Regions from separate parts of the Yersinia massiliensis genome, predicted to be linked through region 2. Evidence: predicted binding sites of a transcription regulator. Region 2 holds the regulator's gene; each other region holds the start of a gene.

Region 1 (3,290 bases), 2.1 Mb from region 2:
AAACTATCACCGATTGGCGATAAATCTCTCAATAGCGGTCTATCATTTTCACTGAATCTGATAGGAACATATTGAATTAATGCGATAAGTTATCGTTATAAATTATTCATCTTAAGCCGCCGTTTTTTGAGACTTTTGCTGATGATTTATAGGACTAGGGTGTTTTACACTGTCCTTTAATGTTTAGTATGTCATGTTGATATCACCCATATGTTTACATGGCCAATACCAAGTTATTAGCTTAAGAATATCAGCATAACGCTAATAGACTGATGTTACGGCAGGCATGCAAGATGTTTTGCCTGAAATCCTTTGCCGATACTGTTGAGGCGATATGAAAGAATCTGAAGTACTGGCTGAAGTCAGTAATGAAAACCAAACATTAGTCGCTGTGGTGCAGCAAGACCAGCGGGTCGTTTATTTTTATATTTATCCGCAGGAGGCATTTGAGGAGCGTTTTCCTGTTCGTGCCTGCTGGGTACGGAATTTAGTTGCAGCACCACTATCGGCAGATAATGCCGCTCTTGAACAAGGGCTAGCTCCCCGATTGGCAGCCGAATTCTGCCGTAATGTTGCTGGTGAGGCACAATTGGATGCCCAATATATTACGGTCGTCTGGTCCGAAAGTGATGATGGTGCTGCTTTGTGGTATCAAGGGCAATTGTTAGCGATTATTCCCGGTTGGAGTTTATATATTGATCACTCCATTTGTTATTCTGCCAGTTGTATTAAAGATAATCCGTTAACGATGCCACTTGGCTCCGCTTCAACCAACACTCAATATGCTAATGCACAAAATACGCGCCAATTTTGGCGAACTTGGCAACAAGAAGAAGGGAATCCGTGGCCAGCATTACAGACTGAATATATTCAAAGCTACGAACAGCACTTTGGCCCGTCATTAAAATATTATGCTATCGACCAAGGTACGTGGCCGCCGATGGCTATTTCGCAGCATGAGAAAGACGGCATATATTACTTCTTGACCTTAGGGGTCAGTATTCGTCCGCAACCCTGGGTCGAAATTCTCTTTAATGATGATGCGACTAAATACCGCCGCTTGGAAATGGCTATTGCGATCGATGGGCAATATATGACGGAAGACAATGCGATTCAAATGGCCAGTGCTTTAGCTGGGTTTGCTCATGTCCCTTGGAACAAATTAACGTGGTTTGGGGAAGGGCATACATTAGCATCATCGGTCGCCCCTCAAGGCTACGAAGGCTATATTCTTTCGTCAGCACTCTATGCTGACGCTGATAGCCTTACATTGCCTCTCCAGCAAGGTGACCCAGTCAATATCTATTGGGCCAGCCCTATCTTTACCAGTGAAAGTGAGTTTGCGCAAAGTATGCCAAATGGTGGTACGGATTTACTGAAAAAATTACAGGCGCAGGGCGTTAACCAGATTTTCATACCGCGCCAACCTGTTATTTGATTCGTGCTGAGAACAGCTGGTCTGATTTGCGAATTTTGTTTTTTGGGTCTTAACTTAATATTGATGATGATGGTTGATCAGTAGATGGCTGGCCACATAGCTAAATCAACTATCAGCGAAAATTAATTTAATGGAGGCGTTTATGGGCATACTATCTTGGATTATTTTTGGCCTTATTGCTGGTATCTTGGCTAAATGGATCATGCCCGGAGAGGATGGTGGCGGTTTTATTATGACCATCATCCTAGGTGTAGTCGGTGCGCTGGTTGGGGGATATATTAGTACCTTCTTTGGTATGGGCAGAGTAGACGGGTTCAATATTGGTAGCTTCGTTGTTGCTGTTATTGGTTCGTTGGTCGTCCTGTTTGTCTACCGAAAACTAAGAAGCTAGCGCGACTTAATCGCCAATAATATGGCGTCTGAGTATTAATATTCTCTTGAACTAATAAGAAAGGTGGCTATTTTTTGTCACCTTTCTCTCATAAAACTATCATCAATATGCAATAAAAATATCCGTTAATGGCTCATGACGACAGGCAATCTGAGAGACATGATATGGGCCAGGCATTACGTAAATTCATTGTGGCTGATTATCAGGCTATGGTGCCAGAAGCGCGTAAGAAGGTACTTGCCGTTAAGGGATTAGTTAAAACCTACAAATCGCAGCATCGCGTTTTAGATGATATTAATTTTGAACTCCATGCAGGGGAATTCGTCGCCATTATTGGCCGTTCAGGTGCCGGTAAATCCACATTACTGCATGTATTAAACGGTACTATTCCCAGTAGCGCAGGCGAAATTATTAATTACCATGACAATGGTGATACGCAGAATATTGCGGCATTAACGGCAAAACAGATGCGTCAATGGCGTGCTAAATGCGGCATGATTTTTCAAGACTTTTGTTTAGTTCCTCGCCTTGATGTTATGACCAACGTTTTATTAGGCCGCCTCAGTTATACCTCAACACTAAAATCATTTTTCAAAATATTCGCCGAGCAAGATAGAGCTAGGGCGATTGAGTTATTACAATGGCTTAATATGTTGCCTCATGCTTTACAGCGGGCAGAAAATCTCTCTGGTGGACAAATGCAGCGAGTGGCTATTTGTCGCGCCATGATGCAGAACCCTAGCATATTATTGGCCGATGAACCGGTTGCCTCTTTGGACCCAAAAAATACAACGCGCATCATGAATACATTACAGAAAATAAGTGAAAACGATATTGCTGTCGTTGTGAATTTGCATTCTGTTGAATTAGTGAAAGATTACTGTACACGAGTTATTGGTATTGCACATGGACGAATTGTTTTTGACGGGCCACCATCGCAACTGAATGACGCCATTATTCAAGATATATATAGCGATGAATCAACTGATCTTTTGCATTAATCCCTACTTATCCCTTTATCAGAATAGGTTATTTTAATGAAAAAAGTACTTTGTCTTACCTCACTTTTGGCCAGCATGATGATCTTTAATGCGACCGCAGCGGATGCACCAAAGGAAATTAACCTGGGTATACTTGGTGGGCAAAACGCCACGCAGCAAATTGGTGATAATATGTGCGTCAAAGAGTTCTTGGAAAAAGAACTCAATGTAAAAACAAATTTGCACAATGCATCTGATTATTCTGGTGTCATTCAAGGTTTATTGGGCGGCAAAATTGATTTGGTATTAAGTATGTCTCCCTCATCGTTCGCTTCTGTTTATATCAAAGATCCTAAAGCGGTTGATATTGTCGGTATCGCTATCGATGACACGGATAAATCACGTGGTTATCACTCAGTGGTTGTTGTGAAAGCAGATAGCCCTTATCAGAAAATTGAAGACTTGAAGGGGAAAGCATTTG
Region 2 (3,290 bases):
GGTCAGCAAATTGAGTTAATTGCTGTTCTATTTGCTGCAAATCCCCTTTGATAAGCCGCATGGGTTGAAACTGCGGGATGATGAGTGGGGTGACTGATGTCAATGTTTGTTGGGTAAATTCAACCAGATAGACACTCTTCTCTTTACCCAGCTCATCAAAACTTAGCGCGATGGGGGATCCGCTATAGCGAATATACTCGGTTTTTGCGACCTGTTGAGCACGATGAATATGGCCTAATGCAATGTAATCTGCCGGTGGAAACGCCTGCGCAGGAAAGGCATCCAGTGTACCAATATAGATTTCACGAACAGAGTCCGAGGTTGTCACTCCCACAGTGGTGAGATGCCCAGTGGCAATAATCGGTATCGCTAGGTTCAATTTGCTACGCAGCTCAACGGCTTGCTGATATAACGCCAAATAGTGGCCTGCAATGGCTTCTTGCAAGGCCAGCTGTTTTTGCCCACTAGATTCGCCTGCTTGGCTGGTGACTAAGTCACGCGGGCGTAAGAAGGGGACAGCACACAGTAGGGCGGCAGGCTCTTGCTGGCGGTTTTTCAATGTAATAACTTGCTGTTCGAGGTTGCTATTAGCAGAAGAGATCACTGTTGTATTGAGATAGGAAAGTAAACCCCGAGACTCATTGAGGGTCGATACTGAATCATGATTGCCCCCGAGCACAACCAACTGACAGCCAGTGACTTGGATATCCACCACAAAACGGTTATAGAGCTCTCGTGCATAGCTTGGTGGTGAGCCAGTATCGAAAATATCACCCGCAACAATCAGCGCATCTACCTGATTTTCTTCGATCTGCTTAATGAGCCAGTGCAGGAACGCCTGATGTTCAGCAGCTCGGCTTTTGGTGAAGAAATGCTGGCCTAAATGCCAATCAGAGGTATGGATAATGCGCATAAATCTCCCGCACGGCAGGTTATCAGTCACAGAGAATGGCGCTGATTATAAACGCTGGCAGCGCGTTGTCGCGGCTAAAACCGTACCATACGACAAATCTCCGAGACGTCTCGCAAAGTTGGCTGCTGCATTTTGCAATTACGATGAAATTTATCACTATGCTTATTGCTTGCAGAAGCGTGATGTTTTTCATAAAAATGTCACAAAACTGACGCATAATGGCTCCCGAAATCAAATAGTGACCACTAACTTACTGGCAGGGTTGATGATGGCAAGACGCATACTGGTGGTGGAAGATGAAGCGCCAATCCGTGAGATGGTGTGCTTTGTGTTGGAGCAGAATGGTTACCAACCGTTAGAAGCCGAAGATTATGACAGCGCAGTCACTCGTCTGTCGGAGCCTTTCCCTGATTTAGTGTTGTTGGACTGGATGTTACCTGGCGGTTCGGGTATTCAGTTTATCAAGCATATGAAACGTGAAGCACTCACCAGAGACATTCCGGTGATGATGCTCACTGCCCGTGGTGAAGAAGAAGATAGGGTACGTGGTTTAGAAGTCGGGGCTGATGATTACATTACTAAGCCTTTCTCGCCAAAAGAGCTGGTGGCACGTATCAAAGCTGTTATGCGCCGAATATCCCCCATGGCAGTTGAAGAAGTCATTGAAATGCAAGGTTTGAGTCTTGATCCTTCATCGCATCGCGTCATGGCCAATGAGCAAGCGCTCGATATGGGGCCTACTGAGTTCAAACTGTTACACTTCTTTATGACCCACCCTGAGCGTGTTTACAGCCGTGAACAGTTGCTTAATTATGTCTGGGGCACTAACGTTTATGTAGAAGATCGTACGGTTGACGTGCATATTCGTCGGCTACGCAAGGCGCTTGAAGTTGATGGTCATGACCGCATGGTACAAACTGTCCGGGGAACTGGATACCGTTTCTCAACGCGCTACTGAGTTTTCAGTGCCGGAGAATTCGTTGTGTTAGAACGCTTATCATGGAAAAGGCTGGCTTTAGAGCTGGCGCTTTTTTGTTTGCCAGCTTTATTGCTGGGTGCTTTTATCGGCTATCTTCCTTGGCTATTGCTGGTGTCAGTACTGGCGGCGCTGGTCTGGAATTTCTATAACCAACTCAAGTTATCTCATTGGCTGTGGTTAGACCGCAGTATGACTCCGCCTGCTGGCCGTTGGAGCTGGGAGCCGTTGTTTTACGGCTTGTACCAGATGCAACTGAGAAATCGTCGTCGGCGGCGTGAATTGGCATTACTCATTAAACGTTTTCGCAGTGGTGCCGAATCGTTACCCGATGCCGTGGTGATCACGACGGTCGATGGCAATATCTTCTGGTGTAACGGTTTGGCCCAGCAATTATTGGGGTTCCGCTGGCCCGAGGATAATGGTCAGCATATTCTCAATTTATTGCGTTACCCCGAATTCAGTCTATATCTGCAACAACAAACATTTACTCGCCCATTAACCCTGCAATTAAATAATGGCTACTACGTGGAGTTCCGCGTGATGCCTTATTCCGAAGGGCAACTCTTGATGGTCGCCCGCGATGTAACGCAAATGCGGCAGTTAGAAGGGGCGAGGCGTAATTTCTTTGCTAACGTCAGCCATGAGTTGCGCACACCTCTGACGGTATTGCAGGGCTATTTGGAAATGATGCATGACCAAGAGTTAGCGGGGCCATTACGGGATAAAGCTCTCGGGACGATGCAGGAACAGACGAAGCGCATGGATGGGCTAGTAAAACAGCTGCTAACGTTATCACGTATTGAAGCGGCCCCGAATGTGGATATGAATGAGCGTGTGGATATTCCGTTGATGCTCAGAGTATTGCAGCAAGAAGTGCAGGCGTTGAGTAACGGACGTCATGAAATTACTTTCCGAGTAAACGATCAATTAAAAGTCTTTGGTAACGAAGATCAACTGCGCAGTGCGGTGTCGAACTTGGTGTATAACGCGGTGAATCACACACCTGAAGGGACCAAAATAGAGGTGTGTTGGCAGCAAACGCCGCAAGGCGCACAATTCCAGGTTAGCGATAATGGGCCGGGGATAGGTCCGGAGCATGTGCCACGGCTGACAGAGCGTTTTTATCGGGTAGATAAGGCTCGATCACGGCAAACAGGGGGGAGTGGATTGGGACTGGCCATTGTGAAGCATGCGCTGAGTCATCACGATGCACGTTTAGATGTCATGAGTGAAATTGGGCTCGGCACACGATTTATTTTTACCTTGCCGAACCGGTTGATTGTTCCTGCCGTTTTAGCTGAGAATGCAGTCAAATCCTAATACTGCCTGGATACCAAGCTGATGAGATGGGGAAAACTGGCGCTGTTCACCGCTCTGCTATGGTTAAGTCAGGGTGGT
Region 3 (3,290 bases), 1.2 Mb from region 2:
GGCAAAATCTCAATGAGTGTTCCTGCTAATAAGTCAGGTGCGATGTGGTAGCGTGGCACCTGAATGATTCCCAATCCCAGTCGTGCTGAGCTCACAAAGCTTTCCGCCCCCGTAACCGATAGCACTGTGGGCAATTTGACCTCTAGAATCTTGGCCGACGGCGGTGCCCCTGATGACGGTGGCGCTTTTGTGGCTTTTGCGTGGTTATTTGATTTAGTGCGAGAGCTAAACTCAAGTGGCATCAACCCGCCTGTTGCACTTGACCGGAAGCCAACCATCTGATGCCCATACAATTGGTCGGGGTGATTTGGTGTTCCATGCCGTAGTAAATATTGCGGCGAAGCACAGGTGACTTGCGGTAACAGTGCGACGCGGCGAGCAACCATATCGCTGTCTTGCAAATTGCCTACCCGTAACACGCCATCTATGCCTTCGCGAATCAAATCAACCAACCGATCGCCTTCGCTAATAAATAGCTCAATATCTGGATATTGGGCGATAAAGTCAGGTAATTGCGGTAAAACAAAGTGGCGGGCTAACGTGCCATGCACATCAATTCGTAGTAGCCCTCGAGGCTTAGCATGATCAAATGCCATTTCGGCATCTTCAATGTCGGCAATAATTCGTAGGCAGCGTTGGTAGTAGGCCTCACCATCCAATGTGGCGCTAACATGGCGCGTTGTTCGCTGTAATAGACGGACATTTAAGCGTTTTTCTAGCTGCTTTATGGCATCTGTGACGGTAGAACGCGGCAAGTTTAGTTCTTGTGCAGTTTGGGTAAAACTACGCTGTTCCACGACTCTGATAAAAACTCGCATGGCATCTATTCTGTCCACGATATTGTTCGCTTTATTCGGATAGAGTTAACGAATAATAGGGGATTATCCGAAACAGTAAAGATGGCATTCTTGATTTGGTCGCCACACAACATCACTTAACGGTAACAAGGATGGCTTTCAGCCATCAAATCTACGTCTACGATAAAGACTTATATCAGGAGAATATTATGGTGAGTACAACGCAGCAGGTTGCCATTGTCACAGGCGCATCTCGTGGAATTGGTGCGGCCATTGCCGAACGCTTGGCACGGGACGGATATACCGTACTGATCAATTACTCCCATAGCGAGAGTGAAGCTGAAGCTTTAGTACGCAAGATTCAACAAACTGGCGGCAAGGCATTGAGCGCTAAAGCCGATATCAGCAATGCCACTGCTGTTGCACAATTATTCTCCACGGCAGAAGCCGCCTTTGGCGGTGTTGATGTATTGGTCAATAACGCTGGAATACTCTCTCTTAGTGCCATTGCCGATAGCGATGATGAGCATTTTGATCGCCAAATAGCGATTAATCTCAAAGGCAGTTTTAACGGAATGCGTGAAGCAGCTAAACGCCTCAAATCAGGAGGCAGAATTGTGAACTTTTCTACCAGTGTTGTCGGTTTGAAATTGGAAAAATACGGTGTTTATGCAGCAACCAAAGCTGCCGTTGAAACCATGACGGCAATTTTGGCAAAAGAATTACGTGGCCGTCAAATTACGGTGAATGCCGTTGCACCAGGGCCCACGGCAACAGACCTTTTCCTAAATGGAAAATCAGCAGAATTGATTGAAACAATGGCAAAAATGGCACCATTGGAAAGATTAGGAACGCCTGAAGACATCGCGGCGGCCGTTGCTTTTCTGGTCAGTGAAGATGGGGGGTGGATCAATGGGCAAGTTTTGCGTGCTAATGGCGGCCTGATTTAACATCGCGATAAAATGGACAGATCTGCTAGGCGATGAACCAAAGTGATAAAAGGAAATTAATAACGTGTTTATCATAGAAGCGTGATAGTTCTGAAAACAGGATAGTTCTGAAAATAGAATAGCCATAAACGCGTGATTGGCCTAAAAGCATGAGTTTCTTAAGAGCATAAGTTTCTTGAGAGCATTTGTGTCATAAAAGCGTCATTCGCTTGTTCTAGTATCCGTTGTAACCAATTAATACAAACTGTATTACTGTTTTACAACAAGGAATTATTCTAATGCAGAATCGCGTATCCCTCTTTACTGGCCGTACTCAGTTATCCGCTATCGCGTTGTCCACACTGATGTTAAGCAGCGCGTTGTTCACGCCGAATACCGTTGCTGCTGCAACGGGTTTATATGATCGCAGTGCGCAAGGTGATGTCACTCAATTTGGGGGCGCACGTCGTTTAACGGGTGATCAGACTCAAGCGTTGCGTGATTCGCTATCCAATAAAACAGTCAAAAATGTCATCTTGCTGATTGGCGATGGCATGGGAGATTCAGAAATTACCTCGGCCCGTAACTATGCTATGGGGGCGGGCGGCTTTTTTAAAGGGATTGATGCTCTGCCGCTGACTGGGCAATACACGCATTACTCACTCGATAAGAAAACGCAAAAACCAGATTATGTGACTGACTCAGCGGCATCAGCGACTGCATGGTCATCCGGCGTGAAAACCTATAATGGTGCACTGGGTGTCGATGTGTTCGGTAAAGATCACGTTACCTTGCTGGAACTGGCAAAAAAGGCGGGTAAAGCGACCGGCAACGTTTCAACGGCTGAATTACAAGATGCCACCCCCGCGGCTCAGTTTGCGCATGTCACTGGGCGAAAATGCTATGGCCCAGAGGAAACCAGCGAGAAATGCGGCACCAATGCGCTGGAAAATGGTGGGCGTGGGTCCATCACTGAGCAAATGATCGACGGACGTGCTGATGTCACATTAGGCGGTGGTGCGAAATCATTCAGCCAAGTTGCCAAAGCGGGTGAATGGAAAGACAAATCTTTGCGAGATCAAGCCTTAGCGCGAGGCTATATCATTGTCGAGAACCTCGATGACTTGAATGCCATCAAGCAGGCAGATCAACAAAAACCTCTATTGGGATTATTCAGCCCAGGTAATATGCCAGTGCGTTGGCAAGGGCCGAAGGCTTCCTACCATGGTAATTTGGATAAACCTCCGGTCGTTTGTGAAAATAATGCCGAGCGAACCAAAGATATTCCGACATTGGCTGCCATGACTGAAAAAGCAATTGACCTACTGAAAACCAATGAGAAAGGTTTCTTCTTGCAAGTGGAAGGGGCGTCAATTGATAAGCAAGATCACGCTGCTAACCCATGCGGTCAGTTTGGTGAAACCGTTGATTTAGATGAGGCAGTACAAAAAGCGTTAGAATTTGCTCGTGCAGATGGAAATACATTAGTTATTGTCACGGCAGACCATGCGCATTCAAGCCAAATTATCGAAGCAGATGCAAAAGCACCTGGCTTAACGCAAGC

Evidence for each region. Region 2 encodes PhoB, which activates phosphate uptake and scavenging genes when phosphate is short. Its sites were predicted from a motif close to CTGTCATAAAACTGNCNNAT; they were not measured.
Region 1: the regulator PhoB is predicted to act here: its motif matches at 1,915-1,934, upstream of phnC (phosphonate ABC transporter ATP-binding protein).
Region 3: the regulator PhoB is predicted to act here: its motif matches at 1,935-1,954, upstream of phoA (alkaline phosphatase).

The regions. Positions count from the first base shown of each region.
Region 1 is NZ_CP028487.1:1,608,976-1,612,265, forward strand. Features, by position in the region: gene DA391_RS07370 (suppressor of fused domain protein) at 335-1,438, shown strand; gene DA391_RS07375 (GlsB/YeaQ/YmgE family stress response membrane protein) at 1,581-1,829, shown strand; gene phnC (phosphonate ABC transporter ATP-binding protein) at 1,994-2,830, shown strand; gene phnD (phosphonate ABC transporter substrate-binding protein) at 2,867-3,290, shown strand, end outside.
Region 2 is NZ_CP028487.1:3,662,358-3,665,647, reverse strand. Features, by position in the region: gene sbcD (exonuclease subunit SbcD) at 1-913, opposite strand, end outside; gene phoB (phosphate response regulator transcription factor PhoB) at 1,182-1,871, shown strand; gene phoR (phosphate regulon sensor histidine kinase PhoR) at 1,896-3,212, shown strand; gene DA391_RS17130 (PstS family phosphate ABC transporter substrate-binding protein) at 3,219-3,290, shown strand, end outside.
Region 3 is NZ_CP028487.1:2,441,664-2,444,953, reverse strand. Features, by position in the region: gene DA391_RS11415 (LysR family transcriptional regulator) at 1-836, opposite strand, end outside; gene DA391_RS11410 (SDR family oxidoreductase) at 1,007-1,747, shown strand; gene phoA (alkaline phosphatase) at 2,026-3,290, shown strand, end outside.